2 regions of the Blautia sp. TF10-30 genome follow, and region 2 is predicted to be linked to the other one. Evidence: riboswitches for the same ligand, from Rfam matches in the RefSeq annotation. Region 2 holds a riboswitch; the other holds the start of a gene.

Region 1 (8,291 bases), on a different contig from region 2:
GGATTACGACGAGCGGACGCGATGTGCCGAGGCTCTGTTTGACGAGGAACGGGACGGCAATGCCGACAAACGAAATCGGACCGGCAAATGCGGTGACGCATGCGGAGAGAATACTCGAAAGCAGAATCAGCGCGATGCGGAATACTTTGATGTTGACACCCATGCTCTGCGCATACGCCTCACCGAGCTGGTATGCACCGATCGGTTTTGCCATCAGGAACGTGATGACAAAGGTGATGCCGATCACAGCCGCAGAGATCGCTACGTTGCTCCAGCTCATGCCGGAGAAGCTTCCCTGTGACCAGCCGTGGAGGTTGACGATATCGGAATCCTCCGCGAAGGTGACAACAAAATCCGTGACCGCCGAGCAGATGTAACCGATCATAATACCGCCGACGAGAAGTCCTGCCATATTTTTGATCCGTCGGGACATCAGCAGAATGAAGCTGACGGAGAGAAGGGATCCTAAGAATGCTGCAACAATCATCGTGTAAGATGTGATATTGCGCGCCCGCTCCAGATAAAAGATCATGGTCAGCGCCACGACCATTTTGGCTCCCGAGGAAATTCCAAGAACAAACGGACCGGCAATCGGGTTTTCAAAGAAAGTCTGTAAAAGGAAGCCCGACAGGGACAGAGCACCGCCTAGGATTGCCGCCATCAGAATACGCGGAAGGCGGATTTTCCAGATAATATTGTACGCTTTCCCCTCTCCGGTCCGCCGCAGCAGAATCCGGAAAATTTCCGGAATCGAAATATTTACGTTTCCGGAATTGATATTCAGCACGGTGATGGCGGCGAACGCCAGAATCAGCACCAGGAACACAGCGGCATACCGCGAACGGCGCCGGAAGTTTTCCATATGGAAACTGTTCTCTTTTCCTGTCATATTTTTTTTCTCTGACATACGTTCCTCCATCAGGATAATTTTCTTAAGAATACCATCTGATCCGGATCGCCGCCCGTTACCAGAAGGTTAATGTCGTTGGTAAACTGTGCAATTTTATCGGTTGCCTGATACATCGATTTCTCGGTTGTCCAGACGTTGCCCTCTTTGACTGCTTTGTAATCGGCAAACATGGAATCCTTTGCCAGCAGGTCGTCCAGGGTTTTGACGGTGGAATCGATGCTTGCGTTGTAGATCAGGTAGTCCGCATCTTCGGCCGTATCGTAGAACTGCTCCATCGTGATCGGCACGGATGTTTTTCCGCTGTCGTCCTGGAGATCACGGAAGGCGTTGCGCGCACCGCCAAGCTCGATCATGTTGGAAATATAGTCCTCCGGGTTCCGCACAACGGCAGCTCCGCTCGTATTAATATAGAAGAAAGCGACCGTTTTTTCGGTATTCTGGAAATCCTTCAGATTTTCCACAACACTTGCCTGATTTGCAAAGAAGTCGGCTGCCTCCTCCTCTTTGTCCAGCATGGCACCGTAGAGTTTGATCCATTCGGTTCTGCCAAGAGGCTGGGATTCGTAGCTGGAACGGTCGATGAAGACCGGAATATCGAGCATCTCGATCATCTCCTGTACCTTCGGGGAATGGAGGATCATCGTGGATTCAATGGCCAGATCACAGTTCTCACTGACCAGAAGTTCGTAATCCGGCTCACTGTATTTTCCGGCGAAGATCATCGTTCCGGCATTCATCGCGTCAACGGCATCCTGTACGTACCAGTTGTCTGCGGTTTCACCGGAGAGACGAATCGTATCGAGGGAGTCGATGGCATCGAACAGCGCCATCGGAGAGGTTGCTGCCATGTAGATGCGTTCCAGCGGCTGATGGATTACAATTACGTCGGAATCGAGGTCATCCGGCGCCTCTTTTCCGTCCGGGACGAGCAGATACTGCGCGCCGTCTTTGACATCGATCAGTTTATAGCCGTCTGTGCAGTAGTATACGTTAAAGCACTCGGCGTAATTCAGGACCATCTGGCTCTCGATGGTGATTCCGGTGATGTCCGGTGCGTCGCTCACATCGTCTGTCGTTGCGAAACCATCCGCGGATGCGGTATCACTCCCGGAGGTGCTGCTCGCAGCAGTGGCTTCGGAGGTGCTTTCACTTTCAGCCGTACTTTCCGAGACGGATGTGCTCTCCGTCCGGCTTTCGGAAACGTCTGCTGCGGATGCTGTGGATGTGCTGCTCTCAGAAACTGCCGAAGTGCCCGACGCGGACGATGTGCTGCTTCCCGTTGATGCGGTGCTGCCGCAGGCCGTCAGTGACATCGCTGCTGCAAGAAAAAGTGCGGCCCATTTTTTCAGCTTTCTTTCGTTTTTTCCTGTCATTTGATATTCCTTTCTTAAAGAAAAAGCCGCTGCCATACGGCAGCAGCCCTTTCTCATTTTTTGCTGCAAATTATTGTACTTATTTATTCTCTTCTGCCTTTACCATCTGCTGGAACAGCTCGTTTGCCTGATCCTCGCATCCGAAGATCACGCCGTAGACTTTCAGCCACTCTGCTTTCGCAAGATCGGTCTTCTCGTCTGCGGAACGGTCAACCAGCATCGGAATGGTCAGGGTTGCCAGACGCTCTGCGGTGTCGGACAGACGCTCATTTTCCTCTTTCAGAAGTTCTTCCGTAGTCTTGTCTTCGTCTGCTTTCTCATCCGTTGTCTTATCGTCTTTATCGTCCTTCTGATCCTCAGCTTTGGTATCTGCGGTCTCGTCGGCTGCGTCAGTATCTTCCTCATCTTTTGCATTTCCCGGAAGGAACTCAGACGGAAGAATTGCAAAGTCAATTTCGTCTTTTACCAGAGCTTTGTAGTCCAGATCATCGAATGCTCCGTCGAAGGAGATTTTTTTGTCTTCCATTGCTTTTGCAATTTTTTCGATCTGGCAGTCTTTCTGCTCCATGCCGACTGCTTTAATGCTCTCTGCTGCGTCTAACTGCTCGTCGAGAAGTTTCAGGGCATCCTCAGATGCTACGTATGCTTTCTCAACCGGAAGCTGGATCACGATCATATCTTTGTCCAGTCCTGCCGGAATCTCAACATCTTTCGGAACGATCAGATATTTGACAACATTGCCTTCGTACAGCTCTTTCGTCTTTTCGGTCAGATCTTTCGCTTTCTCAGTGCTGGTCTTTTTGGAATCGGATGCTGCTGCCGCTTCTTCCTCGTCGGTTGCTGCTGCGGTATCCTCTGCTGCTGCGGTATTGGTATCTTCTGCTTTCTTGTCGTCCTCGGTCTGTTTCTCCGGATCACGCTCGGTATCTTTTGTCATATCGATCTCCAGCAGGGTGATACCTTCGTCGTAATGATACATCTTGAAGTACTCTGCGTAAGCAAGTTTTGTCTCTGCTTTGTATTCCAGTCCCATGATCTCCGGAGCGGTGGTATCCAGCTTGGAGTTATCGGTGCTGATCGTGGAGATTGTTCCGTCTGCTTTTACAAATCCTGTGCTGGAAGAAGTGCTGCCGCCCTTCTTTGCTGCTGCCAGGGAGATGAAGATGTTGTAGGAAATCTCATGGGCAACGGACATTCTGGTGGTCATACCGATGATGGTATTGTTCTTGTTCAGCTCAACCGGAATGGTGAAGATGCTGCTTCCGCCGCTGACATTTGCCATGTATTTATTTCCGTTTGCTTTTACATATCCGTAGTACGGACTGCTGAATGCGATCGTTGCATAAGCCTGTCCGTTCGTTACAGTAATCTTGCTGCAGGAGATGGTTACCTTTCCGGATCCGCCGGAGAAGGAGAATCCGTCTGGTGTGTAAACGCCGTCTGCCAGTGTGGTTGCACTGTCTACTTTGGATGTGCCGCCGCTTAAGTCAGACTCATATTTGGATTCCTGCTCCGGTTTGGTATCGGCCGGTTTCTGGGTCGGTGCCGGAGTCGGAGTGCTGGTCGGTTTTACAACCGGTGTCTCGGATGGAGATACGGTTGGGGTCTTGGTCGGAACGAGGGTTGGTTTCGGATCGTTGGAATCATCCGACGGCAGATCTCCGGTCTTTTTCAGGCTGGAGGATGCGATCGTGATGGTTCTGTCAAACCATTTGCCGCTCTTTACTGCGTGAGCTGCCACTGCCAGGCCCTGATCCAGTGCTTCTACCGGAATTTCAAACTGCAGTCCTGTTTTGGTCTCGCCGTTTAAGGTGTACTCACCTTTTCCTTTGGATGCAATCCATGCACTCTTATCTGCTGCTGCATCTGCTGCTGTTCCCAGATACAGGTAATTGTAACCTGCTCCGCTTAAGGTGATAAGTGCTGTCATTTTTCCATCTTTTGCAGTCAGTTTTACTTTGACTACTTTAAACATTGCTGCACCAGTCTCAGCAGTTGCTTCGTAGATACCGTCTGCAATTTTGTTTGTCTCATCTGCCGGAAGATCTGAGGTCTTTTTCAGACTTGCTGATGCGATGGTGATGGTTCTTGCATACCATTTGTCCCGTTTTTCAGAATGGGATGCAACGGTAAGCGGCTGATCAAGTGCTGCTACCGGGATTTCATACTGCATTCCGGTTTTGGTCTGTCCGTCATCGGTCGTATAATCCGCTGTTCCGATGCCCGCGATCCATGCGCTCTTATCTGCAGCAGCTGCCTCTTCCGGAGTTCCCATATACAGGTAGTCATAAGCAACACCGCTTAAGGTGATCTTAGCTTTCATATCACCATCTTTTACGGTCAGCTCCACAGCCACTACTTTGAACATCTGAGCACCCGTCTCGGCGGTTCCGCTGTAAATGCCATTTGGAACTTTAGATGGCTTCGGGGTCGGCGTTGCGGTTGGTGCCGGGGTCTCAGTCGGTTCCGGGGTTACGGTCGGTTCCGGGGTTGGTGTAACATCTGGTGTTTTCGTTCCCGGAATCACAAAGTAAAGCTGCTGTTTCGTATACCAGGTTCCGTCTTTCTTTCCAAGAACAATCGGAACGGTTGTGCCGGCTTTGTCAGCATCTACTTCAAACGCAAAGGAAAAACCGTCGTTTGCTTCCTGCATTCCCTGAATAACCGGTGCTTTTGCAAGGTCATCATTATTTCCAAAATACAGTTTATCAAACGATGTGTTGTTTGTTTTCAGGGTAAGAACAAGTTTGTCGCCCTTGTTGATCATGGTCGCCTCAGAGATGAGGAACATTTTGAATGCTTGACCGTTGTCCTTTACAACAGGTGCTTCTACGCTGACTGGTGTCTCGGAAGAATCATCGCCTGGTGTTTCACTCGGGGCCGGGGGCTCGGTCGGTTCCGGGGTTACGGTCGGGATTGCAGCGGTGCTGTGGATCGTAACAGTTTTATCAGCCCATGTTTTTTTCTTGGCTGAGCGAACGGCAACATCCATCTGTTTGTCAAGCTCTTCCACCGGAATTTCAAAACGATATCCGGTCTTTTCTGCACCGGTCTTCGTATCCGTATAGGTTTCGCTTCCTGTCGGAGCAATCCAGCTCTTTTCATCTGCTGCGGCAGCTTCTGCTGCTGTTCCCGTATACAGGTAATCATAGCCGGTTCCACTCAGCAGAATGGATGCTTTCAGTTTTCCATCTTTTACGATGAGTCTGGAAGAAATCACACGGAACATGCTTCCGGTTGCTTCTGCAGAAGTCTCATACTCACCATCTGCCGGTTTTGCTGCTTCCGCTGCTTTTGTTTCTTTCTCCTCGGCTGTATTGGATGCCTCATTTTTGGTTGTTTCTTTTACTTCCGTTTTCGGCTGTTCTGCCGCCGGACTGGTATTCTCTTTTACAGCATCTTTGGTTTCTTCTTTTGCCGGTGTTTCTTTTTTAGCATCCTGGGAAGTCTCATCTGCTGCTTCCGGCTCTTTTTCTGTGGTATCGGCAGTCTCTTCACCGTCTTTTGCAGTGTCCTCTGCAGTATCTTCCGAAGCATCCTCATCTGCAGATGGTGTCTCGGTCTCGTCAGATCCTGCCGGTGTCTGATCCTCTGCAGGCGCAGCCGGTGTTTCCGTCGGCTCTTCTGCCGGAGTCTCTGCAGTGCTTTCACTGCTCTCGGTTTCTGCCGGTGTTGTTTCCGGTTCTGCCGTCTCTGCTGTTTCTTCGCTCTGCAGCGCTTCCTCTGCGGCTGCGCTGCTTTCTGTCTGTGCTGCTTTTTCCTGCGTATCTGCTAATACGCTGGCAGTCGGGCTCATGATCATGGACGCCGACAACAGCAGTGCCAGAAATTTGCTTGAATTTCCTTTCATAACTTCTCCTTTTCTTCGGATATCCTTCGCGCATCTGCTCCGGATTCCGTCTGACTTTTTCAGGCAGCTGGGCGGTGCCTGTCCCCGTCAATGATGTCTCCCTGCAAGTAATCTTGTTTTTGAGGACACATTTTTTCTGCGAAAAGACAAACAGACATCTGCTTTTTCTGCAAAAGAGTTTCTCCACCGGAGCTCTTTTTCGGACGCATGGCGACAAAAAAGCAGATGTCCGATTTTGCTTCGTACATCTTTCCATGAATATATGCTTTCATCGGAAGCGATTCACTAACCTTTCCAGCAGGTTTCCTGACTCGCAGATCTTCACGGCAGCCGCGCCTTCTCATGCGTTTCGCACAATGGCATTTCTGCAGCTAACACTCCCTGCTTACAGTGACCGGATCGCTCAGGATTTCCACCTGATTCCCTTTTATCTTCGCGGATTCTTTTTCAAATCCGTTCCGCACTGAAAAGTCCCTTATTTCATTCGTTACTGATTATAGCAAAGCCGTTTTGGAAAGTCAAATGAAAGGCCACGGAAAAAGCGCATAAAATCAGCATTTTTTTCATACTTTATGATAACTGTCCGCACCGGAGCCTATTCTATGAAACCAGCTTCTCTGCACCGCCGCATCCTGTTCCCTCTGCTTCTGTGCGGCGGACTTCTTTTCGCCCTGCTGTTCTGGTATTTTTCCCCGTTCTTTTCCCCTGGTGAGAACCGCCGGTTTTCCGCGTATGTGGAGGAACGGTTCCACTCCGAGGTAACCTCTTCTGCCATCACGCTCCACTATACCCTCGCTGATCCGGCTTCCCGCGGAATTGCCCCCAGCACCGCCTCGTTCGGCACGGTTTCCATCCCTGACCGCACCTCATATGATGCCCTGCTGCAGAGTGTGGAAACAACGCTCACATCCTTTCATCGCAACCGCCTCTCCGCGGAAAATCAGATCACGCTCGATCTTCTGCTCTACGAGCTGGACTGCGAGAAAATGCCGGGCAGCACCAGCCTTCTTGCGGAACCGCTCGGTCCGTCGCTCGGGATTCAGGCACAGCTTCCCATTCTGCTCGCAGAGTACCCGTTCCGCACACAGCAGGATATCGCCGATTACCTCCATCTTCTGCAGGATCTCCCGCGCTATTTCTCCGACCTCATCGCACTCGAGCAGGAAAAATCCCGGCAGGGCGTGTTTCAGAATGACCTTGCGGTCGATGGCATTATCCGCCAGTGCAGTGCTTTTCTCGCCGACGCGGATACACCGGAAAGCCATCTGCTCCACACCGTTTTTCAGAATAAACTGCAGGCGTCTTCACTGTTTTCTGAGGCGGAAAGGAATCTCTGTCTGCAGACGCATGAAAAACTCCTTACCTCCTGTGTTTTTCCCGCCTACCGCTCTCTTTCCGATGCGCTTTCTTCACTCTGCGGCAAAGGAACGCAGAACGCCGGCGGTCTTTCCCGGCAGGAAGACGGACTTTCCTACTATGCGTATCTTCTCCGCAGCCGCGTCGGTGTTGACGCTTCACCGGAGGAGCTGACCCGCCTTTTAACACAGCAGCTTGCGGACCAGTGTGCCGAAATGCAGATCATTCTCGATCAGAATCCGTCGCTCTCCCTCTCAGAGCAGGCGCTCGTGCTGCCGTTCTCCACGCCGGAGGAAATGCTTGCCGATCTGCAGAATGCCGTTTCTGAAGATTTTCCCGTTCTTTCGGGTATCGCATACGAAGTAAAGACCGTGGATGACTCTCTCAAGGATTTTTTAAGCCCCGCCTTTTATCTCACACCGCCCGCCGATGTCAATTCACCCAACTCCATTTACCTGAATCCCGCGGATGAGATGACCGGCATCGAGCTGTATTCCACACTTGCCCACGAGGGCTTTCCCGGCCATCTGTACCAGACCGTCTCGTTCTCGCGCTCCGACCCGCTTCTGATCCGCCGTCTCTACGCGCCGTCGGGTTATGTGGAAGGATGGGCAACTTACGTTGAATCATATGCCTGCCGCTACGCCGCACGTAATCTCGATGCAAACACGCAGGCGCTCTGCCGTCTCTGGTATCTGAACCGCTCGGTGCATCTTACCCTCTGCTCGCTGCTGGATCTCGGAATCCACAGCCAGGGATGGCTCCTCTCGGATGCGTCAGCCTTTCTGGCGCAGTTCGGCAT
Region 2 (8,291 bases):
GAAGAGTCCATTTAAAATATTTTGGATCGTACTCGGCTTTCTGTGCCTGGGATTTGGCACCATCGGCATTGTGCTTCCGATTCTGCCGACAGTTCCATTCTATATGGCGACCCTGTTCTGCTTTGCGAAAAGTTCGGAGCGGCTGCACAGCTGGTTTATTGGAACTCAATTATATAAGAAGCATCTCGACAGCTTCGTACAGCATCGGGCGATGACGGTAGGAACGAAATGTAAAATTATCGGGATGGTAACGGTTGTGATGGCGATCGGCTTTTTTGCTATGAAGAATGTGCCGATCGGAAGAATCTGTATTGCTGTGGTATGGATGTGCCATATTTTGTATTTCTTCCTGCGGGTCAAAACCGTAAAAACAGAAGATCATATCCTAGGAGAAACAAAATGAACAAAGTAGAAAAAAAGCGGCAGAAAGAACAGTACGTCGTGGAAGAGATGATCCGCCTGTACTGCCGGAAGAACCATGGAAAAGAGGGGCATGCATCCGGCGGAATGTGTCCGGAATGTCAGAAATTAGCGGACTATGCAAAACAGCGGAGCCAGAAATGTCCCTTCATGGAACAGAAAACATTCTGCGCAAACTGCAAAGTACACTGCTACAAGCCGGAAATGCGGGAAAAGATCCGCGCCGTTATGCGGTTTTCGGGGCCGAGGATGCTGCTGTATCATCCGATTTTAGCTATCTGGCATTTGATTTGCAGCATGAGAGAGAAGCGAAAAGCAAAAGCATAAAAGAGAGGTACTTATGATTAAAACAAGACTGGTGGGGCTGCTGTCCCACGCGAAAAAGTATATCGTGTACACGATTCTGTGGCAGTGGGCGGCGCTTCTGTCGCAGGTGATCGCGGTATTTACGGTCGCCGATCTGCTGGAACGGGTCGTGTATGGTGCGGTAACGGCAGCGGCTGTGAAACGGACGATTTTTACACTGGCAATTGTTGTTGTGATCCGCTTTTTCTGCGAGCGGATGGGCGCGCGGTCGTCGTATCTTGCGTGTGTGGATGTGAAACGGATTCTGCGTGAGAAAATTTATGAGAAAATGCTGAAACTGGGGGCATCCTACAGCGAACAGGTATCATCCTCGGAGGTCGTACAGGTATCCACGGAAGGCGTGGAGCAGCTCGAAACCTATTTTGGAAAGTATCTTCCGCAGCTGTTCTACAGCCTGATTGCGCCGCTCACCTTGTTTGTGATCCTCTGCCGGGTGAGCATGAAAGCGAGCGTGATTCTTCTGATCTGTGTGCCGCTGATCCCGATTTCGATTGTGGTTGTGCAGAAGATTGCGAAGAAGCTGCTGAACAAATACTGGAGCATTTACACCGGCCTTGGCGATTCCTTCCTTGAAAATCTGCAGGGTCTGACGACATTAAAAATTTATCAGGCCGACCAGCAGAAAGCCGACGAGATGGATGTGGAATCCCAGAACTTCCGCCGGATCACGATGAAAGTTCTGACGATGCAGCTCAACTCAACGAGCGTGATGGACATCGTAGCATACGGCGGCGCGGCGGTTGGCATGGCGGTGGCGGTATCGGAATTTCTGAAAGGAAACCTCACCGTGTCCGGCACGCTCTGCATTGTGCTGCTGGCGAGTGAGTTTTTCCTGCCGCTGCGTCTGCTCGGATCGTTCTTCCACATTGCGATGAACGGCATGGCGGCGAGTGACAAGATTTTCAAAATCCTTGATCTGCCGGAGCCGCAGGCGGGAGAACGGACGCTGCCGGACGGACCGCTGGATGTTGTGTTGGAGGATGTGCATTTTTCCTATGAAGAAGACCGGGAAATCTTAAAAGGCATTGACCTTACACTCCCGGCGGGCAGTTTTGTATCGCTGGTCGGCGAATCCGGCTGCGGAAAGAGTACGATTGCGGGTATCCTTGCGGCAAAGAACCGTGGATATACAGGGCGCATCACCCTGGGCGGTGTGCCGCTCTCGGAAGTCGCTGAGACGGATCTGATGAAGCACGTTGTTCTGGTCCGCCACAACAGTTACTTATTTAAAGGAACCGTAGAAGAGAACCTGCGCATGGCGAAACCGGATGCGACGAAGGAGGAGATGGAGGCGGTTCTGCAGAAAGTCAATCTGCTGGGATTCTTACAGACACAGAACGGACTGCAGACAGAGCTTCTCGAAAAAGCGGGAAACCTCTCCGGCGGCCAGTGCCAGCGTCTTGTGATTGCGCGGGCGCTGCTTCGGAGCGACAGTGCGGTGTATATCTTTGATGAAGCCGCATCGAATATTGATGTCGAGAGTGAAGAGCTGATCATGAATGTGATTCATGAACTCGCAAAGACGAAAACGGTATTGCTGATTTCCCACCGCCTTGCGAACGTCGTACAGTCAGATCAGATTTATTTCCTGAAAAACGGTACCATCTGCGAGCGTGGAACGCATGCGGAACTGATGGAACAGAACGGCGCATACCGTCATCTGTACGACAGCCAGATGGTACTGGAAAACTATGGAAAGCAGGGGAATGCATGATGAACGAGAAGAAAAATACAGCAAAACGCAGAAGCGCCCTCCGGATTATGGGAAGCCTGATCGGGCTGGTGAAGCCATTGCTTCATATTATGATGGCGGCAATTATTCTTGGAACAATGGGATATTTATGTGCGATCTTCCTGACGATTCTGGCAGGACAGGTCATCATGCACGGCTTACTGACGGGCGTGGCAGGGACGAGCCTTTCGGTGCAAAACATGTGGCTTGTACATACCCCGGTAAAAACGATACTCACGGTGATGATCGTGATCGCGGTGCTGCGCGGCATTCTGCATTATGCGGAGCAGTACTGCAACCACTTTATTGCTTTTAAACTGCTGGCGATCATCCGCCATAAAGTGTTTGCAGCTTTGCGGAAGCTCTGCCCGGCGAAGCTGGAAGGACGGGACAAAGGAAATCTGATTTCGATTATCACAACCGATATCGAACTTCTGGAAGTATTCTATGCGCATACGATTTCCCCGATTGCGATTGCAGCATTAACTTCTCTGATTATGGTATGCTTCATTGGAAGATACCATGTTCTGACAGGGCTGCTTGCACTTACGGCGTATCTGACGGTCAGCGTTGTGATCCCGATGTGGAACGGAAAGCGCGGAAGCCAGAAAGGAATGGAGTTCCGGACAGGCTTTGGCGAGCTGAACAGCTTCGTGCTGGATTCCCTGCGTGGCCTCGACGAGACGATTCAGTACGGACAGGGCGAAAAACGGAAAGAGCAGATGTCAGGGCGGTCGAAAGAACTGGCTTCTGTGCAGGAAAACTTAAGCCGCATGGAAGGCTCCCAGCGGTCTGTCACCAACATGGTGATTCTTCTGGCATCGTTCGGCATGCTGGCACTGACGATCTATCTTTACACGAAAGGCGGGATCGGATTTGAGGGAGTCCTGACCTGCACAGTCGCGATGATGGGTTCCTTCGGCCCGGTCGTGGCGCTGTCCAGCCTGTCGAATAACCTGAATCAGACGCTGGCAAGCGGCGAGCGCGTGCTTTCCCTTCTCGAGGAAGCGCCGCTGGTGGAGGAAATTCCGGGAGATACGGCATTCGGCGGTGACCACGCATTTGCAGGAGCCGAGGCGCAGAATGTAACGTTTGCCTACGAAGACGAGACGATCCTGGATCAGTATTCGCTGAAACTGGAACCGGGAAAAATCACCGGCATCCACGGCGCGAGCGGTTCCGGAAAATCGACGATCTTAAAACTTCTGATGCGCTTCTGGGATGTCCAGACGGGGCGCGTTTCCGTGGACGGAGCCGATGTCCGCGAAATCCCGACGAAGCATCTGCGCGATATGGAAAGCTATGTGACGCAGGAGACACATCTGTTCCACGATTCGATTGCGAACAATATCGCTATTGCAAAACCCGGCGCGACGCGGGAAGAAATTATGGAGGCGGCGAAGAAGGCGTCCATACATGATTTCATCATGACACTGCCAAACGGCTACGACACCGAAGTCGGAGAACTCGGCGATACGCTGTCCGGCGGAGAAAAACAGCGGATCGGTATCGCGCGGGCATTCCTGCATGACGCATCCATGATCCTGCTGGACGAGCCGACATCGAATCTTGATTCCTTAAATGAAGGAATTATTCTGAAATCCCTGAAAGAATCGGCAGAAGAGAAAACCATTGTGCTCGTATCGCACAGAGTGTCCACGATGAACGTCGCGGATGTGGTATATGAAATGGAAAATGGCCGGATTTCCTGATTTTACAGCACTTGACAGAGAAAAGACGATGTGCTACACTAACAGTCGTTAAAGAAAAGACAATTAAATATCGATGTGTAAGGTGTCGGACATACGTGTCCGGTGAAAAGGGAAGCAGGTGTGAATCCTGCACGAACTCGTCACCGTATTTTGCAAGCAGGGGAATGATCCACTGGGAAACCGGGAAGGAGACCGATGCGCTGGAGTCAAATCCTGAAGCAATGAGCCGGGAGACCTGCCTTTCGCAGTACAGGAACGTTACGTTCGTGCCACGAGGAACTGGCAGTACAAAACAGGAAAGCGGACATTTGCCCCACAGCGGGTGAGATGGTTTTCTTTGTGATGAAAATACTGGAAGCCCCTCGTTGAAAAACGAAAGGGCTTCTTTCTATTTACGCGGGCAACGAGCCAAAGTCCGTGCTTGCACGAGACCTTAGCGACTGCCGCGATAACTTGAGAAACTCGCGGAGCGTGTTTCTCATAGTTTGAAATGTAAGACGTCCCCGATATTGGTTGTTGCAAAGATACCAGCAAATGGGAGGAAAACAAAAATGAAAAAGAAACTTGTAGTCGCTTTAATTTCAGCAGCTATGGTAACATCTATGCTCGGCGCATGCGGAAGCAGCAACGCATCCAGCAGCAGCGCAAGCAGCACAGCAACAAGCAGCGTAAGTGCATCTTCCGCATCTGAGGAAGACACCACAGCAGCAAGCAGCAGCGTAAGCGCATCTTCTGCATCTGAAGAGGTATCCGCAGATGCAGACCAGGAGGCAGCAGATAAAGTGGCAGCTTTGATTGACGCAATTTATGTACAGGAAAGAAATGATAACACCGACGAGCAGTGCAAAGAAGCAAAAGAGGCATGGGATGCCCTGACAGACGCGCAGAAGGAACTTGTAGAAGGAGAGAACGCAGATCCGGATTACTTCGGAAGAGACACAGGGGATGCTTCCAAGGATGATCCGTTAAACGGAGACGAGATCGGCGAGAATGAGCTTCTGGTTGTAAGCTTTGGTACTTCCTTCAACGACAGCCGTGCTGAGGATATCGGAGGCGTTGAGAAAGCTCTGCAGGCTGCATATCCGGACTGGTCCGTAAGACGTGCCTTCACTGCACAGATCATCATCAACCATGTACAGGCCCGCGATGACGAGAAGATCGACAACGTAGATCAGGCACTGGAAAGAGCTGTAAGCAATGGCGTGAAAAAACTGATTATTCAGCCGACTCATCTGATGCACGGCGCAGAGTACGACGAGCTGAAAGAAGCAGTAGATAGCTATAAAGATAAATTTGAGTCCGTAACCATCGCAGAGCCGCTGCTTGGCGAGGTTGGAAGTGACGCTACCGTAATCAACGAGGACAAACAGGCCGTTGCAGAAGCAATCACGGCACAGGCAGTAAAATCTGCAAATTATGACAGTCTGGATGCAGCAGCAGAGGACGGCACTGCTTTCGTATTTATGGGACATGGTACTTCCCACAATGCAAAAGTAACTTACAGCCAGATGCAGACACAGATGGATACTCTTGGATACAAAAACGTATTCATCGGAACCGTTGAGGGCGAGCCGGAAGAGACCGCCTGCGAGAATGTGATCGAGGCAGTAAAAGCAGCCGGATACAAGAAAGTAATTCTTCGTCCGCTGATGGTTGTTGCAGGTGATCACGCAAACAACGATATGGCAGGCGAGGATGAGGATTCCTGGAAGAGCCAGTTTGAGGCATCCGGTGCATTCGATGAGATCAACACTCAGATCGAAGGTCTTGGAAGAATTGATGCTGTTGAGCAGCTGTATGTACAGCACACCAAGGCAGCTATGGACGGCAACGGCGTTCAGGACGATGCTGAATAATTAGGGGTTGTATTCCGAACGTAAAATAGAGTAAAATAAGATCCGGCAGTACGGCTGAAGAGACTCAGTGTGCTGTCGGATTTTAAGTTGAGCGGATGAAAAAGATCCGCTTCAAGGTGATACAAGGAGGAATTTTATTATGAGAAAAAAATTGGCAGTTCTTTTTCTTGGAGCAGCACTGACTGTATCCATGCTCGGCGCATGTGGCGGAAAGGATGCAGCGTCATCTTCTGCATCTGCAGTATCTGCGTCTTCTGCGGCAGACGCATCTTCCGCTTCTGTACAGGATGCATCTAAGGCAGAGAGCAGTACATCCACATCAGATGTTTCAGCAGAAAGCGCATCGGCAGCGGAGACTGCAGGAGAAAGCAGCGCATCAGAGCTGGAAGACGGTACGTATACGGCAGACTTCAATACAGACAGCAATATGTTCCATGTCAATGAAGCAAAAGAAGGAAAGGGTGTCCTGACGGTAAAAGACGGAAAAATGACCATCCACGTCAGCCTGGTATCCAAAAACATTGTCAATGTCTTTGGGGGAACAAAAGAAGAAGCACAGGCAGACGGCGCAGAGCTGATCGAGCCGACCACAGATGAGGTAACGTATTCTGACGGAACCACAGATGAAGTGTACGGCTTTGATATCCCGGTAGAAAAACTGGACGAGGATTTCAATGTTGCGATCATTGGTAAAAAAGGAACCTGGTATGATCATGTAGTCAGCGTATCCAATCCGGTACCGCAGGAGTAATCCCGGAAGAAAACAAAAGATATCCACAGAAGGCGAACCATTTTGCACCGTCTGTCCACAGAAATTGTGGAAAGAGAGGGGAAAAGCGGTTCGCCTTTGTGGATATCTTTTCTTATTTTTCCGGAAACAGTTTGCGGAACAGAAAACGGATGAAGGGTCCGCAGTACATGAGCTGCCAGAAGAAGGCAACCGGGAAGTTTAAAAACGTGGTCTGGAGCCAGACAGCAACGAATTCCTTTCCGGCATTTTTAAACAGCAGCGTTGCAATAAAACTCATAATCGGACACATAATAGCAATAATCATAATGGAAATTGCCAGCGTGATTACGATCGGACGATCCTGCGGTGTTACCATGCAAAAAGCTAATTTGTGAGCCAGATGATCCACGAGGAAAAACTCGAGGATAAAAGCGGCCGGCCACATGATTATCATCTCGTGAAACGCCATCAGAAAGACCTGATTTGTCATTCCGCCGATGTTCATGGAAATGTTGTAGCAGATCATGGCATAGACCATCAGAAAGGACATCATGAGGGTAAATACAATGTTTTGAAATTTTGTTTTTGGCATCGATTGTTCTCCTTTTCTTTGCAATTTTGAAAAATGGGCGCAAAAAAGACACATGTGTTGTTCGTTAACCAAGCAATGCACTTGTGCCGTTTCCAATCTGATACCAATCTTTTCTGCAGTTTTTAATTTTGAACCGTCGATTATTATAACGTCTCCGGCGGCGTTTGGCAAGAGGAAATTGAGAAATTTTTAAAAAAGACAGATAAACAAGAAAATTCGATGCGTGCTGGAAGCACGGTTTGGCGAATGGTGCGGGGAACGGCACCGGCGGGAAAAAGAATGGATTGCGAAACGGGAGCGGGATTGCTACAATAGAACATAGTGAAAACAAAGAGAAAACGCAAAAGGAAATCAATATTATGTCAGAGATCAGAAAAATCGAAAACTTTGCGGAGCCGGAGCTCGACGTGTATGCGCGTCTTTCAGAACCGCAGTTATTGCACTATTATGAACCGCAGCCAGGCCTTTTTCTTGCGGAGAGTCCGCGTGTCATCGAGCGTGCGCTGGATGCCGGATATGAACCGGTTTCGTTCCTTGCCGGAAGCGCAGAGCTTGCCGCAAACGAAGCACTCTTTGCGCACTGCCCGAACGCGCCGGTCTATACAGCAGAGACGAAGGTGCTGGAACAGCTCACAGGCTTTGCCCTCACGCGCGGCATGCTCTGCGCGATGCACCGCCGCACGCTTCCGGCTATGGAGGAAATCTGCCGGAATGCCCGCCGCGTGGCGATTCTGGAAAATGTCGTGAACCCGACGAATGTCGGTGCGATTTTCCGTTCTGCCGCCGCGCTTGGCATCGATGCCGTGCTCCTCACATCAGGCTGCAGCAACCCGCTGTACCGCCGCGCCATCCGCGTGAGCATGGGAAATGTCTTCCAGGTCCC

What was found. Region 2 has a riboswitch for cobalamin ahead of DXD02_RS03230 (sirohydrochlorin cobaltochelatase). Riboswitches for the same ligand answer to the same signal wherever they lie in the genome.
Region 1: linked by a shared signal. The riboswitch ahead of DXD02_RS15325 (hypothetical protein) and the one ahead of DXD02_RS03230 (sirohydrochlorin cobaltochelatase) in region 2 are both predicted to bind cobalamin.

What each region holds. Positions count from the first base shown of each region.
Region 1 is NZ_QUKM01000014.1:51,103-59,393, forward strand. It holds gene DXD02_RS12270 (FecCD family ABC transporter permease) at 1-907, opposite strand, end outside; gene DXD02_RS12275 (ABC transporter substrate-binding protein) at 919-2,283, opposite strand; gene DXD02_RS12280 (hypothetical protein) at 2,363-6,133, opposite strand; gene DXD02_RS15325 (hypothetical protein) at 6,193-6,405, opposite strand; cobalamin riboswitch at 6,413-6,616, opposite strand; gene DXD02_RS12285 (DUF885 domain-containing protein) at 6,736-8,291, shown strand, end outside.
Region 2 is NZ_QUKM01000002.1:165,595-173,885, reverse strand. It holds gene DXD02_RS03250 (YbaN family protein) at 1-403, shown strand, start outside; gene DXD02_RS03245 (nitrous oxide-stimulated promoter family protein) at 400-747, shown strand; gene DXD02_RS03240 (ABC transporter ATP-binding protein/permease) at 761-2,500, shown strand; gene DXD02_RS03235 (amino acid ABC transporter ATP-binding/permease protein) at 2,500-4,230, shown strand; cobalamin riboswitch at 4,294-4,487, shown strand; gene DXD02_RS03230 (sirohydrochlorin cobaltochelatase) at 4,782-6,086, shown strand; gene DXD02_RS03225 (hypothetical protein) at 6,226-6,837, shown strand; gene DXD02_RS03220 (DUF2798 domain-containing protein) at 6,950-7,408, opposite strand; gene DXD02_RS03215 (TrmH family RNA methyltransferase) at 7,768-8,291, shown strand, end outside.